2 linked regions of the Caldisphaera lagunensis DSM 15908 genome follow. The protein of the gene in region 1 binds, or shares a complex with, the protein of each later gene. Links are inferred from orthologs where the notes say so. Each region holds a gene or a part of one and is shown on either strand. Other genes may lie near its edges.

Evidence for each region.
Region 2: the proteins of psmA (region 1) and CALAG_RS06255 are in contact, whole or in part, in a cryo-EM structure (PDB 6HE5), measured with the Archaeoglobus fulgidus proteins. The link is inferred for Caldisphaera lagunensis DSM 15908 from one-to-one orthologs. Residues at the interface, in WP_010877997.1 of Archaeoglobus fulgidus: Ala30, Arg33, Gly34, Ala35, Asp51, Arg53, Val54, Lys66, Ser79, Gly80, Leu81, Val82, Met166; in WP_010879468.1 of Archaeoglobus fulgidus: Asp391, Leu392, Lys393, Gly394, Met396, Phe397, Val398.

The regions. Positions count from the first base shown.
Region 1 is NC_019791.1:433,139-443,286, forward strand. Bases 4,074-6,923 are described here. They hold psmA (archaeal proteasome endopeptidase complex subunit alpha), read right to left. Parts: upstream 5,956-6,923; coding sequence 5,191-5,955; downstream 4,074-5,190. Other genes in these bases: rrp4 (exosome complex RNA-binding protein Rrp4), read right to left, coding at 4,074-4,426; CALAG_RS02125 (ribosome assembly factor SBDS), read right to left, coding at 4,430-5,128; CALAG_RS02135 (50S ribosomal protein L24e), read right to left, coding at 6,118-6,306; CALAG_RS02140 (cytochrome ubiquinol oxidase subunit I), read right to left, coding at 6,416-6,923. Outside these bases: CALAG_RS02090 (prenyltransferase), read left to right, coding at 151-1,041; CALAG_RS02095 (KEOPS complex subunit Pcc1), read right to left, coding at 1,055-1,282; CALAG_RS02100 (Brix domain-containing protein), read right to left, coding at 1,266-1,874; CALAG_RS02105 (50S ribosomal protein L37ae), read right to left, coding at 1,889-2,155; exosome complex protein Rrp42, read right to left, coding at 2,155-3,009; exosome complex exonuclease Rrp41, read right to left, coding at 3,006-3,737; more of rrp4, read right to left, coding at 3,734-4,073; more of CALAG_RS02140, read right to left, coding at 6,924-7,606; CALAG_RS02145 (cytochrome ubiquinol oxidase subunit I), read right to left, coding at 7,609-9,270; CALAG_RS02150 (hypothetical protein), read right to left, coding at 9,384-9,875. UniProt on the Methanocaldococcus jannaschii protein: Component of the proteasome core, a large protease complex with broad specificity involved in protein degradation. The M.jannaschii proteasome is able to cleave oligopeptides after Glu, Asp, Tyr, Phe, Trp, slightly after Arg, but not after Ala.
Region 2 is NC_019791.1:1,273,718-1,283,838, forward strand. The notes cover bases 2,261-5,083. They hold CALAG_RS06255 (proteasome-activating nucleotidase), read right to left. Parts: upstream 4,344-5,083; coding sequence 3,177-4,343; downstream 2,261-3,176. Other genes in these bases: CALAG_RS06250 (hypothetical protein), read left to right, coding at 2,261-2,975; CALAG_RS06260 (DNA cytosine methyltransferase), read right to left, coding at 4,545-5,083. In the rest of the region: CALAG_RS08110 (transposase), read right to left, coding at 339-548; CALAG_RS06235 (hypothetical protein), read right to left, coding at 771-1,139; CALAG_RS06240 (hypothetical protein), read left to right, coding at 1,306-1,608; CALAG_RS06245 (helix-turn-helix domain-containing protein), read left to right, coding at 1,532-2,176; more of CALAG_RS06250, read left to right, coding at 2,250-2,260; more of CALAG_RS06260, read right to left, coding at 5,084-5,513; CALAG_RS06265 (transcription initiation factor IIE subunit alpha), read right to left, coding at 5,488-6,084; CALAG_RS06270 (hypothetical protein), read right to left, coding at 6,071-6,631; GTPase HflX, read right to left, coding at 6,656-7,738; CALAG_RS06280 (multiprotein bridging factor aMBF1), read right to left, coding at 7,739-8,230; CALAG_RS06285 (phosphoribosyltransferase family protein), read right to left, coding at 8,313-9,074; CALAG_RS06290 (30S ribosomal protein S17e), read right to left, coding at 9,090-9,326; cysS (cysteine--tRNA ligase), read right to left, coding at 9,513-10,121. UniProt on the Methanocaldococcus jannaschii protein: ATPase which is responsible for recognizing, binding, unfolding and translocation of substrate proteins into the archaeal 20S proteasome core particle.

The sequences.
Region 1 (10,148 bases):
TTCTATGAAGAGATGAATGGATCAACTGAATTCTTGGTATTCCATTCATTTACTATAGTTATATTTTTAATTTTTTATATAATTTATTAATTAATAAAAATTAATATTAGCCCTTTAAAGCTCTAGTTAATAATTGATATAATGATAAAAATGATATCGAGCAAATTGGTTAAGGTCTTAAAGGGTATTAGGCCATGGAGCCTACCTATGACAATATTTGATTACATAGCGGTAGTGTTAGTAACATATATAATTTACTTAAAGATAAATTTAACATTAATTGTGTTAGGCATAATAGGATCAATTTTTCTGCACATCGCATCAAATATATTTAACGATTACTTTGATTTTAAGAAAAACATAGACAAAGAAGGTAATGTAAGACCTTATCACTTAATTATTGATAAAATATTAAGTCCAAATATAACTTTGATTTTTGGATTTATATCATCAGCAATCGCAATATTTATTGGTTTATTCTTAACATTTAATGGAAGACCGTTATCTATAATTCTAGGCTTACTAGGTTTTTTGCTAGCTTATGGATACTCAGGCTTCCCATTTTATTTAAAGTATAATGCCCTAGGAGAGATAACAGCATATTTAGCTTGGGGTATTGTTGTTCCATTAGGTGCTTATTATCTAGCAACCGATAAAATAAGCTTCGTACCTCTTATTGTTGGATTGCCTACCTCAGTATATCTCTTTACTGTTATGAACATAAATAACATAAGAGATATAAATTACGATAAAAATTCTGGCGCAAAAACTATTGCAATAATTTTAGGAAAATATAAAGCTAAGATGTTATTTTTCTTTGAGTTGTTTATGCCATATTTATTTGTTATGATGGGCATATTTGTTTTTAAAGTATTGCCAATTACTACACTATTATCAAATATAACAATATTATATAATTACGTCATTATAAGAAATGCAATTAATGATAACCTAACAAAATTAGATGTAAACACAGCAATGCAAGCTTTACTTTTTGGAGTTATGTATACATTTAGCATAGGACTAACTAAATTTTTATAATATGAATTTATATTTAAACAGATAATGAATTAATTATTGCATAAATTAGATTAAGATATGAATTTGATATTGCTCTTAATCCTGATAATGTGTTGCTGCTAATAAATAAATTTATACAGTTATCATTTAATTCAACTCTTACCTTACCTTTTTTTGGTGATGATTGATTGACTTCAGCTAATAATGATTTATATAAAGGATCAATTTTATCGTTTGAACATATTTTAAAATTTACTTCCATCATTTATATCATCACCAAACTTTAATTTAAAATTAGGGCCTATATTCACATTTCTATTAAAAACTTTGATATCAATATAAGGAAAATCAAATTTTACTAAAAAATAAGCAATATTATTTTCATCAATTAATCTATCATTTACATTTAGATCTAGCATGGTTGATAGTTTATTTATATAATCATATTTTACATTATCTTGTTTTTCATCAATTAACTTTATTGCAGCATCTCTTACGCTTATTTTTTTATTAAATCCTAGTTCTTTTCTCAAAGAAACCCCATAAATTATTGCATATAAAATCAAATCAGGTCTTTTACTATTTTCATTTGGTTTAAATAACTGAATTTTACCCGGATTACCTTTATATTCATTAATTACAATCAATTTTGGAATATTATACCTTAAAATGATCTGATTTAGTTCTTCTAATGATAGTTTACCTCTCCCAATCTTAATGCTTTTAGGTAAAACGCTGGATAGCTCATTTATAAATGTCCTAGTTCTTGTACTTGGATCTCTACTGCTCGTTAATAAAATCGAAGACTTATTTTTATTATATATCTTTTCAAATCTTAAAGGAACACTAGGCAAAATACATCACAAAATTAATCTGATTTAAAATATCTAGGCAGATATATTGATAACTCTGATCTTGGAGTATATGAAGCGCCTGCCCACTTATGACCGCATTTCTTACATATCCAAATTCCAACACTTTCCCTCTTAACTGTGCCTATGCTTCCGCAAAATGGGCATTGATGATCTTGATACATTTTTTCCATTACTGCCTTTGTTCTTTTCCTTAGAGTAGATCCATATCTAGGACCATATCTACCTGCTGGACCGACTATTTTTGTATGGCTATATACCATTATTTACCACCTTCCTCCTTCTTTTCACTTACTAATGCATTATTTAGCAATTTAAAATATACTTGCGCCGCCTGACTTGATATGTTTACTATATTATCTAATTCTTCTTGAGAAACTGAGCCCATACCGGTTTTTTGAACTCCGACTATATTTCCATTTTCGTCGAATGAAATAACAGACCTTGTATCTGATATTATTTCTTCATCAAGATTAGGATCAACTATTATATAATTTTCAATTTTTGCTGTTGTAACAGTTACTATCCTTTTATTTAACTTAATTGGTATATCTGAGATTTTATTGGTTAGCTTAATTTCTCCGGTTTCCATTTCCTCAAACTCAGGCATTCTTGCTGTAGATAACGCAGCCATTGATGCAAGCATGCTCGCATCAAATAAATTACCATCATAGTCTAATATATATAGGTCAAGCCATAGCATCCAAACCTTATCCCCTGGTCTTATTACAAGTGATTTTAAATCAACTGCTTTAGGATCTCTAAGACTTCTATCAATAACTCTTGCCAATTCTATTGCATTTTCATCAGGAGGACCTGGCTCAAATTGTGGAGAAGCTAATGGTACAAGTTCTGCATGAACTTGCAATACACCTTCATCTGGCATATCAGCAAATGGTTCTCCTGGTTCTATTTTTATTCCTGCCAAAACTTGGGTATTGCCTAGCTTAACAAGAGCAGATCCATTTGCTTTTTCCAGCACATTTGTTTGTATGCTAATTTTTCTTGGTGAATAGAAATCCCTTTCATCAGCTCTTTGACCTTTCCTATATAAGTTCAAATAAACATCTCTTTTTATTTTGGGAATTATCTGAGTCCTATATGGTGTAGTGCTCATTCTTCACCAACCTCCATGTATGAACTCCTTAGAGTTTCCTTTTCCATATCAACTATTTTTGTGATAACCTTCATAGCCATATCAATTGCGTTATGGAATTCTTCTTTAGTTAGAACTCCATTTAATTGGTATAAGGTTATTTGACCAATATCTGGAGCAGCTACAACGGGCATATCCGCATCACCATACATATCTTCCACCTCATTTAAATCAACTATCAATACATTATCAACTTTTCCAATTGCTACACCTGCTACCAATGCTCTCATTGGTATACCTGCATCTGCTAATGCAAGAGAGGCAGCAGTTGCCCCAACGGTTCTAGTTCCTCCATCAGATTGTAAAACTTCTATAAATACATCTATTGAAGTTCTAGGAAAATATTCAGTTATAACAACAGGCTCTAATGATTCTCTTAAAACTTTAGAAAGTTCTAATTCTCTTCTTGTTGGCGCAGGATTCTTCCTTTCTTCTGTAGAAAATGGAGCCATATGGTACCTAACTCTTAAAGTTGCTCTATCTGGCAATAGCATTGATTTTTGAGATTCTTTTGGGCCGTATACTGCTGCTAGCACCCTTGTTAAACCATATTCTACTAGTGCTGAGCCATCCGCATTAGTTAAAACTCCTACTTGCATCTTTATTGGTCTTACTTCATCAGGTTTTCTTCCATCTAATCTTTTTCCATCATCATCAATAAATCTTTGAGGTCTAGCCAATATTATCACACTCCCCTAATTTTTCTCTCCTCTTCTATGAACTTCTTAACTCTCTCTGTTAACCCAGATATATGTGCTTGTGTTTCTATTATTTTAATTGCATTTGATGCTATACTTTCCAACTGTTCATTTTGGCATTTAATATTTATCATACCATTGACTGCAACAAAAAATTCACATCCCGTTTCATTTTTTAACATCTCTATCATTGATCCTTTTTTACCAATTATTCTAGGCACTCTTGTTGGATGTACTGAAACAACAATCCCTTCAGCAATCTTACCTAGTCCTTTATCTTGAACTGTTAATAGAGGGTTTCTAATCCTATCAAATGCTGCTATCTTAGCCTTTATGTATTCACCAACTTGAAGGTACTTAAATGGATCTTCTGGAAACTGACTACTCTGCTTTGTACCAAAGAAGTCTTGCACGCTAAGTATTGCTTGATATGGTGAATTTATGTCAACAAACCAATTAGCAACACCATGTGATGTTACTAAACCTATTACTATATCCCCTTCTTTTGGTATATAGATACCATTCAATGGAGAATAAGATATCCCTTCTTGTTTATAATCGACAACTCCTATGATTGCAACTCTCTTCTCATTTTTATAATCATAAATATAATAGTCTGAGATATTAATTGTTCCTTCAATTTTTTCTCCTGGAACCAATACTTTTCTTATCGCACTCATATTTTACACCACCTTTACTGATATGTTTGCTTGCCCTTTTGCAAGGGACTGAACCTTATCTATCACCTCTATCTGTGCTCCCGCAGGTATTTCAAGCTCTACTTTTAAGCTACCATCAGATCCCCAATTGGCTTTCTTAACTTCACCAATCCTTTGAATTTCTTTATATGCCCTAGAGGCATATTCTGATGGAATAGTTATTTCAAGTAAAGCCTTTGCTACTTTAATTGGCATTAATATTGATAATTTTTTTACGGCTTCTAATGCTTGAGCTTCTGCACCTTTAAATGGATCTATGTTGAACCTTACCTGGTCTAATGCATTTTCAATTCTTTGTTCAGGAATTGGTTTTCCAGATTTAGGGTCGATTGTATTCTTAACTATATAATTTATAATTTGCTTTCGCTTGGCCTCTATCATCTTTTTCCTTTCTTCTTCTGTAAGTTGTATTTGCCCCTCTTTTAATATCTTCTCAGCAATCTTTTCTATATCTTCTGTGCCAAATGCCTTCCTCAAAGAATCTGGACTTGCCTTTAGTCCTTTTTTTACATCTTTAAATATGGTATCAGCCCACAAAACTTCTGATATGCTAACTTTTTCACCTTCTCTAAATTTAAAAGCAAGATCAGGCTTTACTGGTATCTCAAATTTTTGTCCTTTTAGTTCAATCCATGCTATAATAAATTCTTGTTTTTTTGTCAAACTAACCACCGCACACTTAATTATATTTAAGAATTGGTATAGAAAATTTTATCTCTTTAAGTTTAGCTTAACAATTCTCCTTTATTATCAGCGACTATATCGTTTATTTCCTTTTCACTAACCCTAGAAAACATTTTTTGTTTCACATCAATATATGCTATTTCAACATATTGACCGAAATTGTTTATTAAATCATTTTTGTTTTCATCACTAGTAGATACCCTGCTCTTGAATAATGCTTTAACTGCTAGTTCTATTGCATCGCTTAAGCTCATGTTCTTATTATATTGTTTTTCCATGTAATTATTTGCAACGTCTCCTCCTAACCCTATTGCAACAGCGTAATAGCTAAAGTATTGTCCCCCAGGTTCTGTTCTATAGAGCCTTGGTATGTTATCATTATTAACACCGCCAAATATTAATGCAACTCCAAATGGTCTAAAACCGCCATGTTGAGTATAAGCCTGTTTTATATCTGCAACAGATTTTGTTATATATTCAACTGTTGGTGCTTCCCCATAAGTTAATCTATGCCTTATAGAAACTTGTCTTGCATAATCAATTAAAACTCTGCCATCACTTCCCATGCCAGCAAATGTTACTCCAATATGATCATCTACTTTATATATTTTCTCAATTCCTTCTAGATCTAAAAGAGGTAACATTCTTCTTTTTTCGGCAGCTAAAATTACTCCTTGATCTGTTATTATTCCTAAACTTGTCCAACCTTTCTTGACAGCCTCAAATGCGTATCTTACCTGATACAATTCACCATCTGGTGAAAATATAGTTATTGCCCTATCATATGCAGATGGAGGTGCAGCCATTGCCAAGTATCTCTCACCAAAACTTAAAGTTTATCTGAGAATTTAAATATGCTTATATTACATTTCTAGCAACCTAGATTTTTAATCTATTTAATTTGCATTTACCTAGTCACTACACAGCAAATTATTATATTTTAGAAAACCTTTCCCAAAACATATTTATTAAATCAATTTCTTAGAAAGCTTTGTTACCCATTTTAGTTTCCTAGATTTTCTACCCAGCTTTATTGAATTTTTGTAACATTTACTACTACAAAACCACATTATTTCTCCTCTTGGCCCAATATACATTTTGCCTGTACCTGGCTCTACTATGCCACCGCAAAAGCTGCATATCATTTCTTTTGGCATTCCAACCACCAAATATAAAACTATAATAACCTCTTTTTAAATACATATGACTAAAATTACATTACTTCATTGACATTAAATGAGAAAAATTTAATTAAAAAAATTAAAATTATTTTTTAAAGAATATAACATATATAAACACTGCTAATATGACTATCATTATGGCCATCATAATTGATGTGAAGAAAGTTGCAAACGGGGCGGCTGCTAATGGATTATAGTCAGTTAAATTTAATGCTGTTGAAAGAGTTTCATTCCAAGGATATGGCAATGCAGCTATTTGTTGATTTCCTAAGGAGGCTATAAATCTTGGGAACTGACTAAAGGCATTTAGCATTTCCATGCTTTCTATTGTACCAATAGCAGATGCTGCAGCTATAACTGAAGAATATGCTGTTGATCTTGATATCAAAGACCCTTTAATGCCCTTATAAAATATATATATTACAGCTAATACCTGAATAGCAGTTAGTATCATGCTAAGAGCAAAGAGCCAACTATAATTATACGATATTCCTAAATTTCCAATAACCCAACCAAAACCTCCCATAATATTGTTAAATTTATATGGAATATTACTAAGTGACATTAAATACCAAAAACCTAAGGGAATCATTAGCAATAAACCTATAAGGGAAGGTAATAACAGCATATTTACTGATTTTTCGAAATATTTTTTATTTTCATTATTAATTAAATATAAAAGTCCGAATCCTCCCATAGTAGCTAGCATTCCAGCGGTTATTGCACCATCTAAACTTTTTAGATATATTGGCCAAAATGTTGGATTTGTATATGCCTTAACAACATTTAAGTATGGTTGATTTGAGGCAGAAAAAGTTAATCCAACGGGTTCATTTAAAAACGCAAAAACTTGTCTAAAACCAAATGGTATCATAACAGCTGAAGCTCCCATGAGAATTCCAATTATATTATGAGTAGTTGAGCTCCAATGATCCCATCCATACCAATAAGCTATTAGGCTAAAGAAGTTAAGAGCTATGAAGACTATTGATATGCCGAATGGGACTAATAATAAATTACCTATTACATCTGTAAAAAATGGATAAAATGAAAACAAAAATACCGTAAAGGCTGTTCCAAATACGCCAGCTATACCATATGTTACTGCGTACCATTTCATCATTTTTCTAGATAAAGTTATCAAATCTGTATCATTCCTTTTTATCCCAAGATATTTAAATAGTGGAACTAATATGGCCAGTCCTATTATTATGTTGACTAATACTATGTGGATTCCAAAGTTAAAAGCTAGCCAAAAAACCGATACCATAACCATTTCTACTTCACCTCTTCTAAAATCTCTTTTTTACTTGGAACCCATAGAAATCTATAAACCGCATAGACTAATCCTATAACAATTGCTATATAGAATAAACTAACAACAACATCTTCCCAAATAGTAGGTTGATTTAATGTACTCCCAACATTTAATGTCATTACTCCATATACTATCCATGGTAATCTTCCTATTTCCCTTGTACCCCATCCCATTAGGCTTGCAAATTGAGCCAAAATAGCACCCGGTATTGCTAAATAAAGCCAGAATTTGTGTATTTTACTAACACCTCTGAATATCAAATAACCTGTTAATATTAGTGCATATATACCAAGCAATACTCCAACAAATACCATAGCATAATAAGTATAATCAACAATTAGCGGGGGTAGATAGCTTGTTATGCCAACACCAAAGCTTCCTAATTGACCCCACAATTGAGGTATTTGTGAATAATTAGGCAATTTAGCTGAGAAGGAACCATAGGCTAAAAATGCTTCTATTTTATCTAAATGGAATAGGCTTGCTATAGATGTAAAGCCTGGCATTGTTCCTTCTATAGCTGCAAATTTTTCTGGGTTATATTTTGCAACAGTTTTTCCCATCATATCTCCAGCTATTAAGCCTTCATATATTATTACAATCAATGAAAATACTATTGAAAACTTCAATGCTTTTTCTAGGTATTTCTTGTATTTTTCATCCTTAACTTTCAAATATCTTGTTCCAAAACCTGCAATCATTGTAAAACCTGTAACCACTAATCCTGCTCCTATGCTATGCAGCAAAGCTGGGATAAAGTCTGGAGTATCAAATAAATAGGTATATATACCATAATAATTTACTGTTGAATCCATTATATTATTTACTATGTTTAAAACAGGAGTCTGCAAAACAGCCTGGTTTGTTAATACATTATTATTTAAAACAGCCTTTAATATGCTTTGATTAACAATATAACTATTAAAAGATTCGTATACAAGCCTATTTACAATCGAGACAGGCATATATACCAATACTCCATTACTGGTTGTGCCTTGTATAGTCATGCCTAATGATTCTAATTTAGAAACATTTAATAAAGAAACATACGCAGAAGGAACATCTAATAAAATTTTTGGATATCCTAATGAATAAAGCCATTGGCCAGTTGTAGCATTATAATCAGGCAATAGGCCTGTAGGCACATTCATATAAGCGTTTGCTGAAAGAATCATTGCACCAGAATACCAAGGGCCAATAAATGCAAAAAATGTCAGTATTGTTCTAGTAACATCTGAGAACTTATCCCATCCATAATACAGTAAATAAGTTATCATTGCTTCCATTATGAAGGCAAAAACTTCTGCGTACATAGGGAAATATAGCCATTTTCCAACTGCTGTCAAAACATTTGGCCAAACAACAATCAGTCCAAATTCAACTAATGTACCAGTTGCAGCTCCTACAGCAAAAACTATTGCCATACCCTTGACCAAGGTTTTTGCTATTCTTAAATAATCTTTATCTTTATTTTTTAGATAAATCAATTGTAATATAAAAGCGGCAAAAGGCAACCCTAAAACATATTGTAATATACCCCAATGAATTCCTATACCTACCATGGAAAGAACTCTTTCTCCCCAATATCCAAATTCAACCCAGGATGCTATGGCGTTAACCAAGGTTTATCCTAGAGTTTTTATAGTTATAATCTTATATATAAACTTTTTAAATTATTCAAATATTTAATTTAAATTAAAATTTAGGTAAAACTAAAATCTATTTGAAAATTGTTTTAAGCTGTACCTAAAGAATTAAGCCATTTATTTAATGCCCCAGTGAATGAGACAAATATTGCAATTGATATAGTTTCTTTGTCCAGTTCTGATGGTTTTTTATCCCAACCTAAACAATCTGAATATATATCTAATACTTCTTGATCAAATTCTGCATTTTCGTTACTTAATATCTTTGCAGCGCTTAACAATAACTCTTTAATCGCACTTTCCCCAAGACAATCTATTAGTTCTACTGAATCTGCGAGTGGATAACCTATTACTTTAAGCGCTTTTTGGGCATATAATCTTAAGTTTATCTTTGTTATAAGTTCATCATATATCATCCCAGCATATGTTGAGAACTGAACTTTAATATCAGCATTTTGATTTCCTGCTATGCTGAGCAGATTAACTATTTCACTTATTAGATTCTCAGCTTCACTATCTGATAATTGACCCAACGGAAGTATTAAATTATCTATATTTTTTATTTCATCAACACTTGACAACTCTATGCACCAAACGTTTATATTAAAGGCGACTTGTATAAGGATAATAGGTTGTTTTCGGGCCTTAACCCTTATTAAATCCTACTTTAACTATCATTAGATATTTACTTATATTATTTAAAATAAATTTAAAATAATTAATTTATTTGCTTCAAGCAAAAGTCTACTCTTTTGTAGGATTGAACCAAGTCAGATTTGATATATTCTTTTAGTAAGACTTTTTAATTGATTTAATCGATAACAATCATGCATATATTTTGTATTTATGATTTT
Region 2 (10,121 bases), 840 kb from region 1 along the record:
GGTTGTAGTTTGTAAACTTGAGGATCTTCCTGTACCTTAGCCTCCCCACCCTCTTTCCTTTCTTCTTGAGTTCATGAAGTGCTCCAATGTTATACCACAGAGTATTGTTTATCATTTGGAGAGCCTTTGAGTACACTAGATCCTTTCCTTCAACTTTCAATTCCTTAATCATTGCTTGCGTATCTTTTGGAGTTATCTTCTTCCCCTCTCTTCTTGCTTTCGTGATGGCATCTAACAGCATGTTGTAAACTTTTGCTTCAATTTACATTACCTTGAGGAGTTTTTCCACTACTTCCTTTGACGGATAAATCCTATACTTGAAGGATAGTTGTATCACATCACTCTTTTCCTTGGCTCTCTACATAGTTCTTCAGTACCTCCAATGTAACTTGACCGCTAGTTGCCAAAAAACGACGGAGATCAGATGCGTCCTTTCCATAACTTCTCCTTAACTTGTGGAAACTTCCTCTGTATCCCCTTGATGTTATTGTCTTTATCATGTTTATATATCTAGGTATATTAAGGGTTGGCTTGGCCTTGAACAGCATGCGGAAGTGATCCTTGTCAACAGCTTGGACATAGTGATAATAAAGTACGTAAACTGAATGCGCACCTCTGTCCAATCTGTACTACATAGTTATATCTGTTTTAGCTAAACTATAAAATTCTTTCTATAAGGGGACTATTCATCTCCTCCCTCACGGGAGGGGACTTTCGCCCCCTTAACCCCTATAAAGTTAAACCTTTTATGTTAAGAAAATCAAAGGAATTTAAATATCTTCTCCATCAGGTTGATTATCCATTAATTCTTCTACTTCTTCAGGAGAATACTCCCCATTATTTAACAATTCCATCGAATAGAAGTAGCCTTGGCGGTCAATAATTACTGCTTCATCCTTTAGTAGTTCATTTAATGCATATCTAATCTTATCTTCACTTGCTAATCCCGATAAATATCTATGGAAATCCTTAATACTCATCTTTCCGTTTTTCCTTAACAAATCCAACAAAATATCCTTTAATTCTTCTTCATTCGGGGCTGTATAAACAACTAAATCCGTGTCCTCATATATAACTGAGAGGTTATCCGATATTACTTTTTCTTCTTCAACTTCCTCAACACTTTTACCATCAGACACATTTATCACCAGGCTTTTATTAGTTTCAGGCAAAACCTATAAATAATATTGTTTTTCTATTTTATAATATCAAAATTTTTATTATGAACATTTTAAAAATTTCAATTAATTTTTAATACGATATTGCTTTTTAACTTTTATTTTTTAAAAAATAAGGGGATATATAATGGCTGGAATAAAACAAAAAATCTATGAAAAAGCTGTAAAGGAAGCTTTACTAAGTCAAATGAAAAACAAGATAGATATAGATGAAGCAGTAGAGTGGCTTTATGAAGACTTTGGAATAAAAATAAAGAGTTCGTGGGAAAATTTAAGGAGAGCAGTACTAAATAATAGTGAGATAACTCCAAATGATATTGCAGTGTTTATGATAGATCAAGGGGTTGAAGTAGATGAAGGAGCTTGGCATGTATTGCCAACAGGAGGATTGCGAAGTAATAAATCTAATAATAAACATAATAACACCTAAAAAAGGAGGAGTCCCTGGATTCAATGCGTATCATGTTATTGAAACTCTAAAGTTCTTAAAAAATAAAGATGCTGGTAGGCCTTTCCTTTCAAAGTATCTCAATCTTGGTGAAGCTTCTGTAAAAACAATGTTAAAAAGGCTTAAAGAAAATAATTTAATAATACAAATAGGAAAACATAATAAATTAACAAAAAATGGGGAAATGGTTTTAAAATTTTTTGAATCTAAATTAAATATTTTTGAATCTAAATTAAATATAGAGGGATTAGAAGATTGTTTAATTTTGGTATTAGAAATGAATCCTCCAAAGGATTTAACATCTATATATAAAATAAGGGATCAAATAATATCAAGTAGTTGCAAAATAGCAGTTGTAGGTTTTATAGATAACAAAAATTTAGGTTTTCCAGGTTTGCCGGATTATTTACAAAATGAGCTCATTAATTGCTCTAAGAAGTATTCTTACATTGTTAACCGGGGGGTTAACATTATTACCCCAAGATATTGTATGCAAAGCTTATATTCTTTTTACATAAACATAATGAGCCAATGTTGTTTATTTAAATAATTATTATAAGGATAGTAATACTAAGAAGGATTCTGTAAAATTCTTACAATAAAATACAAAAAAGGGGGTAAAAATGAGTGATCCTAATGACATAGACAAACTAATAAATAGAATTAAAAATAATGAAATTGGAGGGCCAAGAAGTAAGCTAGTTGATGCAATTCTTATTTTACTAGCATCAAGGCCTATGAGATCTAGCGAGATTTCCCAATATTTAAACAAGGAAACAAAATACATCTCAAGTTATTTATCATATTGGAAAGAGAGAGGTTTTGTTGAGTATGATATGGGATTATGGTATTTAACCCCTAAAGGAGAGGACTTTGCTAGAGAACTAATTTCTAATGCTTCTAATGAAAAATTTAACGAGTTTGTTGCTTTGGCACAAAAGGTGGCTGGCGAATTAGTTAAGCAGACAATAAAAGACAAAGACAACATGGGGGAGAGAGGTAAAACTAAGGGTTCTTTGTCGTTTATTGCGAATAGAACTAATTCAGCAGACAATAAAAGACAAAACAGGGTTTCTCAGGTTGCTTGTGTTTTACAACAGCTAAAAGATAGCATAGATGAAGAAGAAATGGAAATTACTTCATTTTTGCTAACCCATTATGCCAAGTATGGAGTTACCTATGTTTATTTAGATCAAATGATGGAAAAGTTAAATGCAGACTATGGTTGGTTATTAAAGAGGTTAAGAAATTTACAAAGCAAAGGTATTTTGTATATTTATACAGACCCAAGGCTTGGAATTAGAGTTGGTTTAACTAGGAACCTTAAAGATATGTTGAAAAATTGCTAATATTACTAATACTACTTCTTCTGCGATATTATAGTTTCAAAAATAGTTTTCACACATTTCTAGAGGCCATTATTAATATTACTGTTTGTATAATGGTATTTGTATTATTGTCCTTAATAATAAAATATAATTAGGAAAGAGTAATAAAGAAGGATTAAAAGCAATTTTTAGAATTTGTAGTAGTAGATATAATAAAGAAAATTAGATATGAATTCCTAATATTTGCTTCTTTTCCTCCAACCTTTTCTTAACCTTCTCAACGGCCTTTATGAAATGATCTTGATAAACATAATCGGCCTTCTCTCTTATAGCAAAAAATCCCGCTTCTGTAGTAATTGCCTTTAATTCAGCTCCAGAAAGTCCTTCAGTAATTTGAGCAATATAATCTAGATTAACATCTTTTAGTTTCATATTCTTTGTGTGTATCTTAAGTATTTCTAATCTAGCACCTTTATCAGGTAATGGGACCTCAATAATTCTATCAAACCTACCTGGCCTTAATAAGGCTGGGTCTAACAAGTCAATTCTGTTTGTTGCCGCTATTATTTTAACACTATCTAATGGATCAAAACCATCAATTTCTGCTAATAGCTGAAGCATTGTTCTTTGTACTTCTCTATCCCCACTTGTGCCCATCTCAATCCTTCTTGATCCTATAGCATCTAATTCGTCTATGAAAATTATTGTAGGTTTCTTTTCCCTAGCTAATTTAAAGACTTCTCTAACAATCCTCGCCCCTTCCCCAATAAATTTATTAACAAATTGGCTTGCAACAACCCTAATAAATGTTGCCTTAACTTCACCAGCTAAAGATCTAGCAAGTAAAGTCTTTCCTGTTCCTGGAGGGCCATATAATAAAACACCTTTAGGGGGGTCAATTCCAAGAGATTTAAATAATTCAGGTTTAACTATTGGTAGGCCAACAACTTCATATATTTCCCTTATTTGATTTTGAAGCCCTCCAACATCTTTAAATGTAAATCCAGGATTATCTTCAATTTCCATTGCTTCAACAAATGGATCATAAATATTTGGTAAAACCTCAACAATAGTTGACCCTTTATTGTTTAAAGCAACTGATATTCCAGGTCTTAATTTTGTGTTATCAATATTATTACTTATCTTAACAACCAAGTTTGGACCTGTTGAACTTTTTACAATAGCCCTCCCATCATTTAAGACTTCTAAAAGCATTGCCTCAATATAAGGAGGTTCTAATAGCTTGGTCATCTCTTGCCGGTAATATTCTAAATCCCTTTCTAATGATATTTTCATTTGTGTTAAATATCTTATTCTTTCTTTTAAGTAGGAAATATCTTCTTCTTCATCTTCTTGGTTTGATCTTTTATTTGTATCGCTTAATGACAAATTAATAATCACCTATAATCTTATTGAAATTGTTACTTTTTAACCCGGTAGGCTAAGTGTTGAGAGAGCTTAAATTTTTTGATATAGAAACTCAGAGTGTCCTTCTCATCAATTTCAGCAACGTCGCCACTCATCATTGTCATTATTTTTATTAGTTAAAGAAAATAAAAACTTTCATTGTTAACCCCCCGGTTAACAATGTCATTCTTTTAAATAATTAATAATATAATTTGCTATTTCTTTAGCTAATGGAGGGGGTACTGCTTCCCCAACCATGTTATATTGCGAATCCCTACCTCCAAGAAAAACATGATAGTCTGGAAATCCCATTAATCTTGCTTGCTCTCTAACAGTTAAGAGCCTATCTTCAAATGGGTGAATAAATCTTGAGGATCCCATAATTGTAGGTGCTGGCCTATATGGATTCAATCTTATGAAATTCCTAAACCTTTTGTTCTCAGCCCCCTCAAATTCTATCATTGCCCTACCCCATTTAGCGCTTGAAACCCTTTTTCTCAACTTTTTTGTTAGAGGTTGTGGTTCTTCATGATTTGGAGGATAATATGTACCTGGATTTGGGAGATCTTTTAATGCCTCCTCAACGCTTATTATTTTCTGCTTTTTTAAATTAAGGTAAAGATTAGAAACAAAAACACGAGTTCTTATACTAGGCACTCCATGATATTCTGCATATAATACATTAAAATAAACCTCATTATAGCCTGCTTTTTTAAGTTCTTTAGTTATTGATGCCTTAATATCATCATGCAATATACCAGCTACGTTTTCTATTACAAAAAATCTTGGTCTCATCTCATTTATTAGTCTAATAGCATGTAAATATAGCTGGCCTATAGGATCACAGTAAAGCCTGTCTATAGGAACTTCTTTTCTTTTTTTATTAGTTGGAGTAAATGGTTCACAAGGAGGGGAGGCAATTATTACGTCAAAATCATTTCTTTGATATCCAAATGATTTAAATACATTATAATCAATTTCTTTTGCATCATCAGCTATAAGCATCGTTTCAGGAAAATTTGCTTTATATGTTTTTGCAACTGGGGGATCATTTTCGATTGAAACTAATATATTAAATCCGGCCTCCTTAAATCCTCTTGAAAAGCCCCCTCCTCCTGAAAAAATATCAAGAACCGAAAACTTTGTTTTCATCCTGTTTTATTTCCTCCTCTAATAATGAAATCCTCCTTTTTAATATATCAATATATTGCTCATTTGTATCTAATTCAAGCATACTTCCACATTTTGGACAAATAAAATCATATTCAAAGGCATCATCAAATGTATATCTTGTGTTGTCTTTAGGACATTTATAGAATTCGTTATTATTTTCATATATAAGCCTTGATTTTAGTTTTTCCAAAACAGCCTTTTTCCTTCTTATTATGGCTAAACCAACACTTCTCATATCTATATACCAATAATATCTCGTTGCTCCAGTTTCTGGATGTTTACCCCTTCTATATGTTGCTAGTCTTGCATCATATAGCAACCTTAAGACTTTTCTTACATCACTTTGTCTATATCCTGTTATACCTTCAATTTCTTCATCACTGATCCCTCTTTCTGGATCTGTTTTAAGTAAAATATCAAGAATTTCAGAAGACATTTTATCATCGGTTTCTGCTTTTAAGGCAAGCAACCTAACAAACTCCCTTAATTGATTTATATAATTCACTTGACTTTCACTATTGCTATCTTCCTTATTATTATTTTCTTTCAACCTTTTTCCCTCTTTCAGATGGAATTATTTTATAGGGTGCGTCCCTATAATTATAAAATAACTCTCTGCCTTTAAATAATCTATCTAAAAATATTGCTAAAGCAGCCACTTCACTATGAGGTTGCCAACCTATTGCTACATTATAATCAGAATTGTCATAATAAAATCTTTCAACTTTTTCCGCACCAACTATTATTAGTTTTTTCTTTGGAGAAATAATTATCTTGTCAATAACATCTTCAACATTTATTCCATACATTGTTAAATTAATAACCTCTCCTCCTTCTTCTCTCCACTTTTTTACATATTCCTTTCCATCAACATTACATATATAATCTATTTTTCCACCCCAGCTTTTTGAAGCTTTTAATAATGAATCTCTTACTTTATCATCACATATACCTTCTAAAACAAACCCGTTAGCCCCAAATGCCCTAGAAACTAATGCTACATGAGTTGTTATTCTTTTATCTCTTTCAGGTCTATGGCCAAGCCTTAGAACATAAACTTTTTCATAGATTTTTGATAAATCTTCTAAACCTTTCATTTTGTTTCCTAATTTATTAAAATGTTAATATATATTAAGATTTTTGGTTATATTAATTATTTCATTTAATAATGCATCAATACCGATGTTTTTCTTAGCAGAAATTAATACCATTTTATCGTTTGGAAAAGTTTTCTTAACAAATTCTATTTTATCATAGATTTTTATTTTATCGATTTCATCTATTTTATTTAATGCAAAAATTATTGGTTTATTTAATGCATTTAATTTCTTTAAAATATCAGTTCCAGCAAGTATTTTTTCTTTTATATCATTTTCATTTTCTGTTATATCTATAACAAAAACAATTATATCTGATATAGTTACTTCTTCCAACGTTGAATAAAATGCCTCAATAACCTCTGGTGGGACATCTCTTATAAATCCAACAGTATCTACAAAGGCCAACTTCAAACCATTATAATTGATGGTTTTATGCTTTGGAAATAGTGTTGTAAAATATTCAGGCCCAACAGGTTTTGACTCTCCTGTTATTATATTAAATAGAGAAGTTTTTCCTGCTGATGCATAGCCAACTATTGGAATGTTTATCATGCCAAGCTCTTTTCTTCTCTTTAACCTTTCTTGCTCAGTTATTCTCAAGTCTTCAAGATCTCTCTTAATTTTAGAAAGTCTCGATGTAAGCTGTTTTTTATATGTATCAATTCCATATCTACCTGGGCCTAAAAAGCCTGGGAGTTCTCCTAATTTGGTTCTCCTTATATATTCCCTAATTATAGGTAAATCATGCCTAATTCGTGCCATTTCTATTTGCAATAGTGCCTCTTTACTACCAGCATGCAAGGCAAAAATTTCTAAAATTAATTGAACTCTATCTAATACTCTTATTTTTGTTTCTTTTTCAAGCTTAAAAACTGAAGAAGGTTCTATATCCCCATAATAAATTACTGTATCAAAATCCAATTCTTTTTTATTGTTTTTAACGATTTCTATTAATCCATCTGTTATCCTTTTACCCCCTCTAAACCTTTTTGTGCCAACTATTTCATAGCCTGCTGTATTAGCAAGAATAAGAGCTTCTTCAAAATGATTATAAAATTTGCTTGATAAAATTAAAAAAGCATTTTTAGTTTTATTTAATTCCAATTAATCTTCATCCCTTCTTACAAATACAACATCTCCAAATGTTACGTTATCAATTGATGATCCTTTTTCCTCCCCTTCATCAAACTCAACAGGTTGAAGTATCTTGATTTTTAATATTTGTTCTATCCTTTTTGCCAAGTCTAAGGAAGGTTTTATCTTTTCGCTTTCAATCTTTTTGAGCATCGCTTCGCTAATTCTTAGCTTTTGTGCAAGAACTGCTTGCGTCCATCCTTTAGCCTCTCTTCCCTTTCTTATTTCTTCTCCAAAGCCTTCAATTATTTCAAGTTGATCTATAGGTTTACTTGTTTTCTTAACTTTCTCAACCTTTTTGGGTTCTATTTTTCTCTCTGGAGCTGGAAGAGCCCTTCCGCTTTTCATTAATTTGTTATAACAGGTAGCACATAAAATCATCTCTGCTCCATCAACCAACGCTTTAAATGGTTTTCCTCTTATTAGCGTGCCGCACATTTCGCAATATAATTCTTCCCCCACGCTGTTTCGCCACATAAATATAATGTAAGAAAAAGGCTTATTAGTTATATAATTTTTCTCAGATATTTTTGTTTATAATATATTATTTAGAACTTTTTATAATTAAGTCGTGCATAGATTTAGCTTCTTTTTCAAACTCTTTTTTCTCCCATGGGAATACAACCCATTTATCTACCTCTTTAGAATAAAAATCAGGAACTAATCTAGTCCATGGTTTGACATAAAGGGTAGCAGTTTTAATTTCCAATGGCATGTATAATGAAATTGCTTGTATTGCAAAATTTAGAGTTAACCCTGAATCACTAACATCATCTACAAGCAATACCCTTTTATCTTTTATTGGTAAAGTAACAGGTTGTCTCATATAAGGTCTCTCCCCCTTTTGGCCTGCTGCTATGTATAGCTTTATTTCCATAGATCCAATATCGCTAATATCTAGTCTATCTGCTAATAATCTTCCCGGAATTACTCCCCCTCTTAATATAGATATTATTACATCAGGTTTGTAATCTGATTTTATTATTTTATCTGCTATTGTGTCTACTTCTTTTTCAATATCTTCCCATAATAATAACAATGCTTCAATTCCACCATGGTTTACTGGTAATAAATAAATTTCTTTTGCCTCCTCATTTTCATCCTTTATTCTATAGTCAACTCCATCAACAAAAACCATAAATCCAGCTTTAGGAGTTCCATCTGATTCAATTGCTATTGATAATTCTGGGTATATATTAACAAGTTTTTTTAAGGCATCTTTCCAAGAATTTGCATCAATATCAATAACTTCATTACCATTGGCCCTATACTTTAATGCTGCAAGAAGTTTAATTTTAATATTCAAAGCATATCTCCCAGCTCACTGTTGCTGGGCACTACCAATATTTTCTTCCATAATTTTCTGTTTTTTCTTGCTTAACTTAACTAAACTTGTTACATAACCAGCAACTTGGTTTCTAAGCCTCTTAGATTTATAATTTGTAATCTTTCCAACTACCTGCTTATTCATATTAAAGTCTTCTGTAAACAGATCTGGATGATCTTTTAATAGTTCTCTTGCTAAACGCTTTATCATTAAAGTCCTTACCTTGCCCAAGCATTTCACCTAAATTAACTTGTTAAGGCTAGAGAATTTAAATTTAGATATCCATCTTAAAGATCTTTTTTACAACAAACGAAAGAGTAGATCTTTAGGGGATTAAATAATTATTAGTTAGCAATTTCATATATGATATCAATTATTAATAAAATCTTGTCTCACATCTCGCCTCTATCAAAGCTTTCATTCATTTGTAATTAAATAATCTGATTTATTACCCTTATCAATAATTTTAACTCCTATAGATGAAAGCTTGGATCTAATTTGATCGGCTAAATCATATAGCTTGTTTTCTCTTAACTGTTTTCTAACCTCTAATATTAAATCTATAAGTTCAGGTGTTAGATTTTTCTCAATGTGAAGATCTAAAGTTAAGACATCATCTAATACACCATAAACTTTATTCATATCTTGTAAAACCTTGTATGTATAAGAAATTAATGCATATGATTCTGAATTCTGAATTTTCTTATAATATAAATCTGTTAAATCCCAAACATATCTTATTGCTTCACTCATATTGAAATCATTATCCATGGCATCATGCCATTTTGATATTAGTTCTTTTAAATTATTAAAAGCTTCCAGATCATCATTATTCATATAACTCGTATATTCTTCTTTCTTTAATCTTTTTACTATTTCTTGAGAAAGTGCATTTAATCTTTCATAAAGCCTCTTTGCTTGGTTTAGACTTTGTTCAGAATATTCTATTATTGCTCTATAATGAGAGCTTAATAACCATAATCTTAATACATTACTTCCCCATGTATTTATTGCGTCATTTAATGA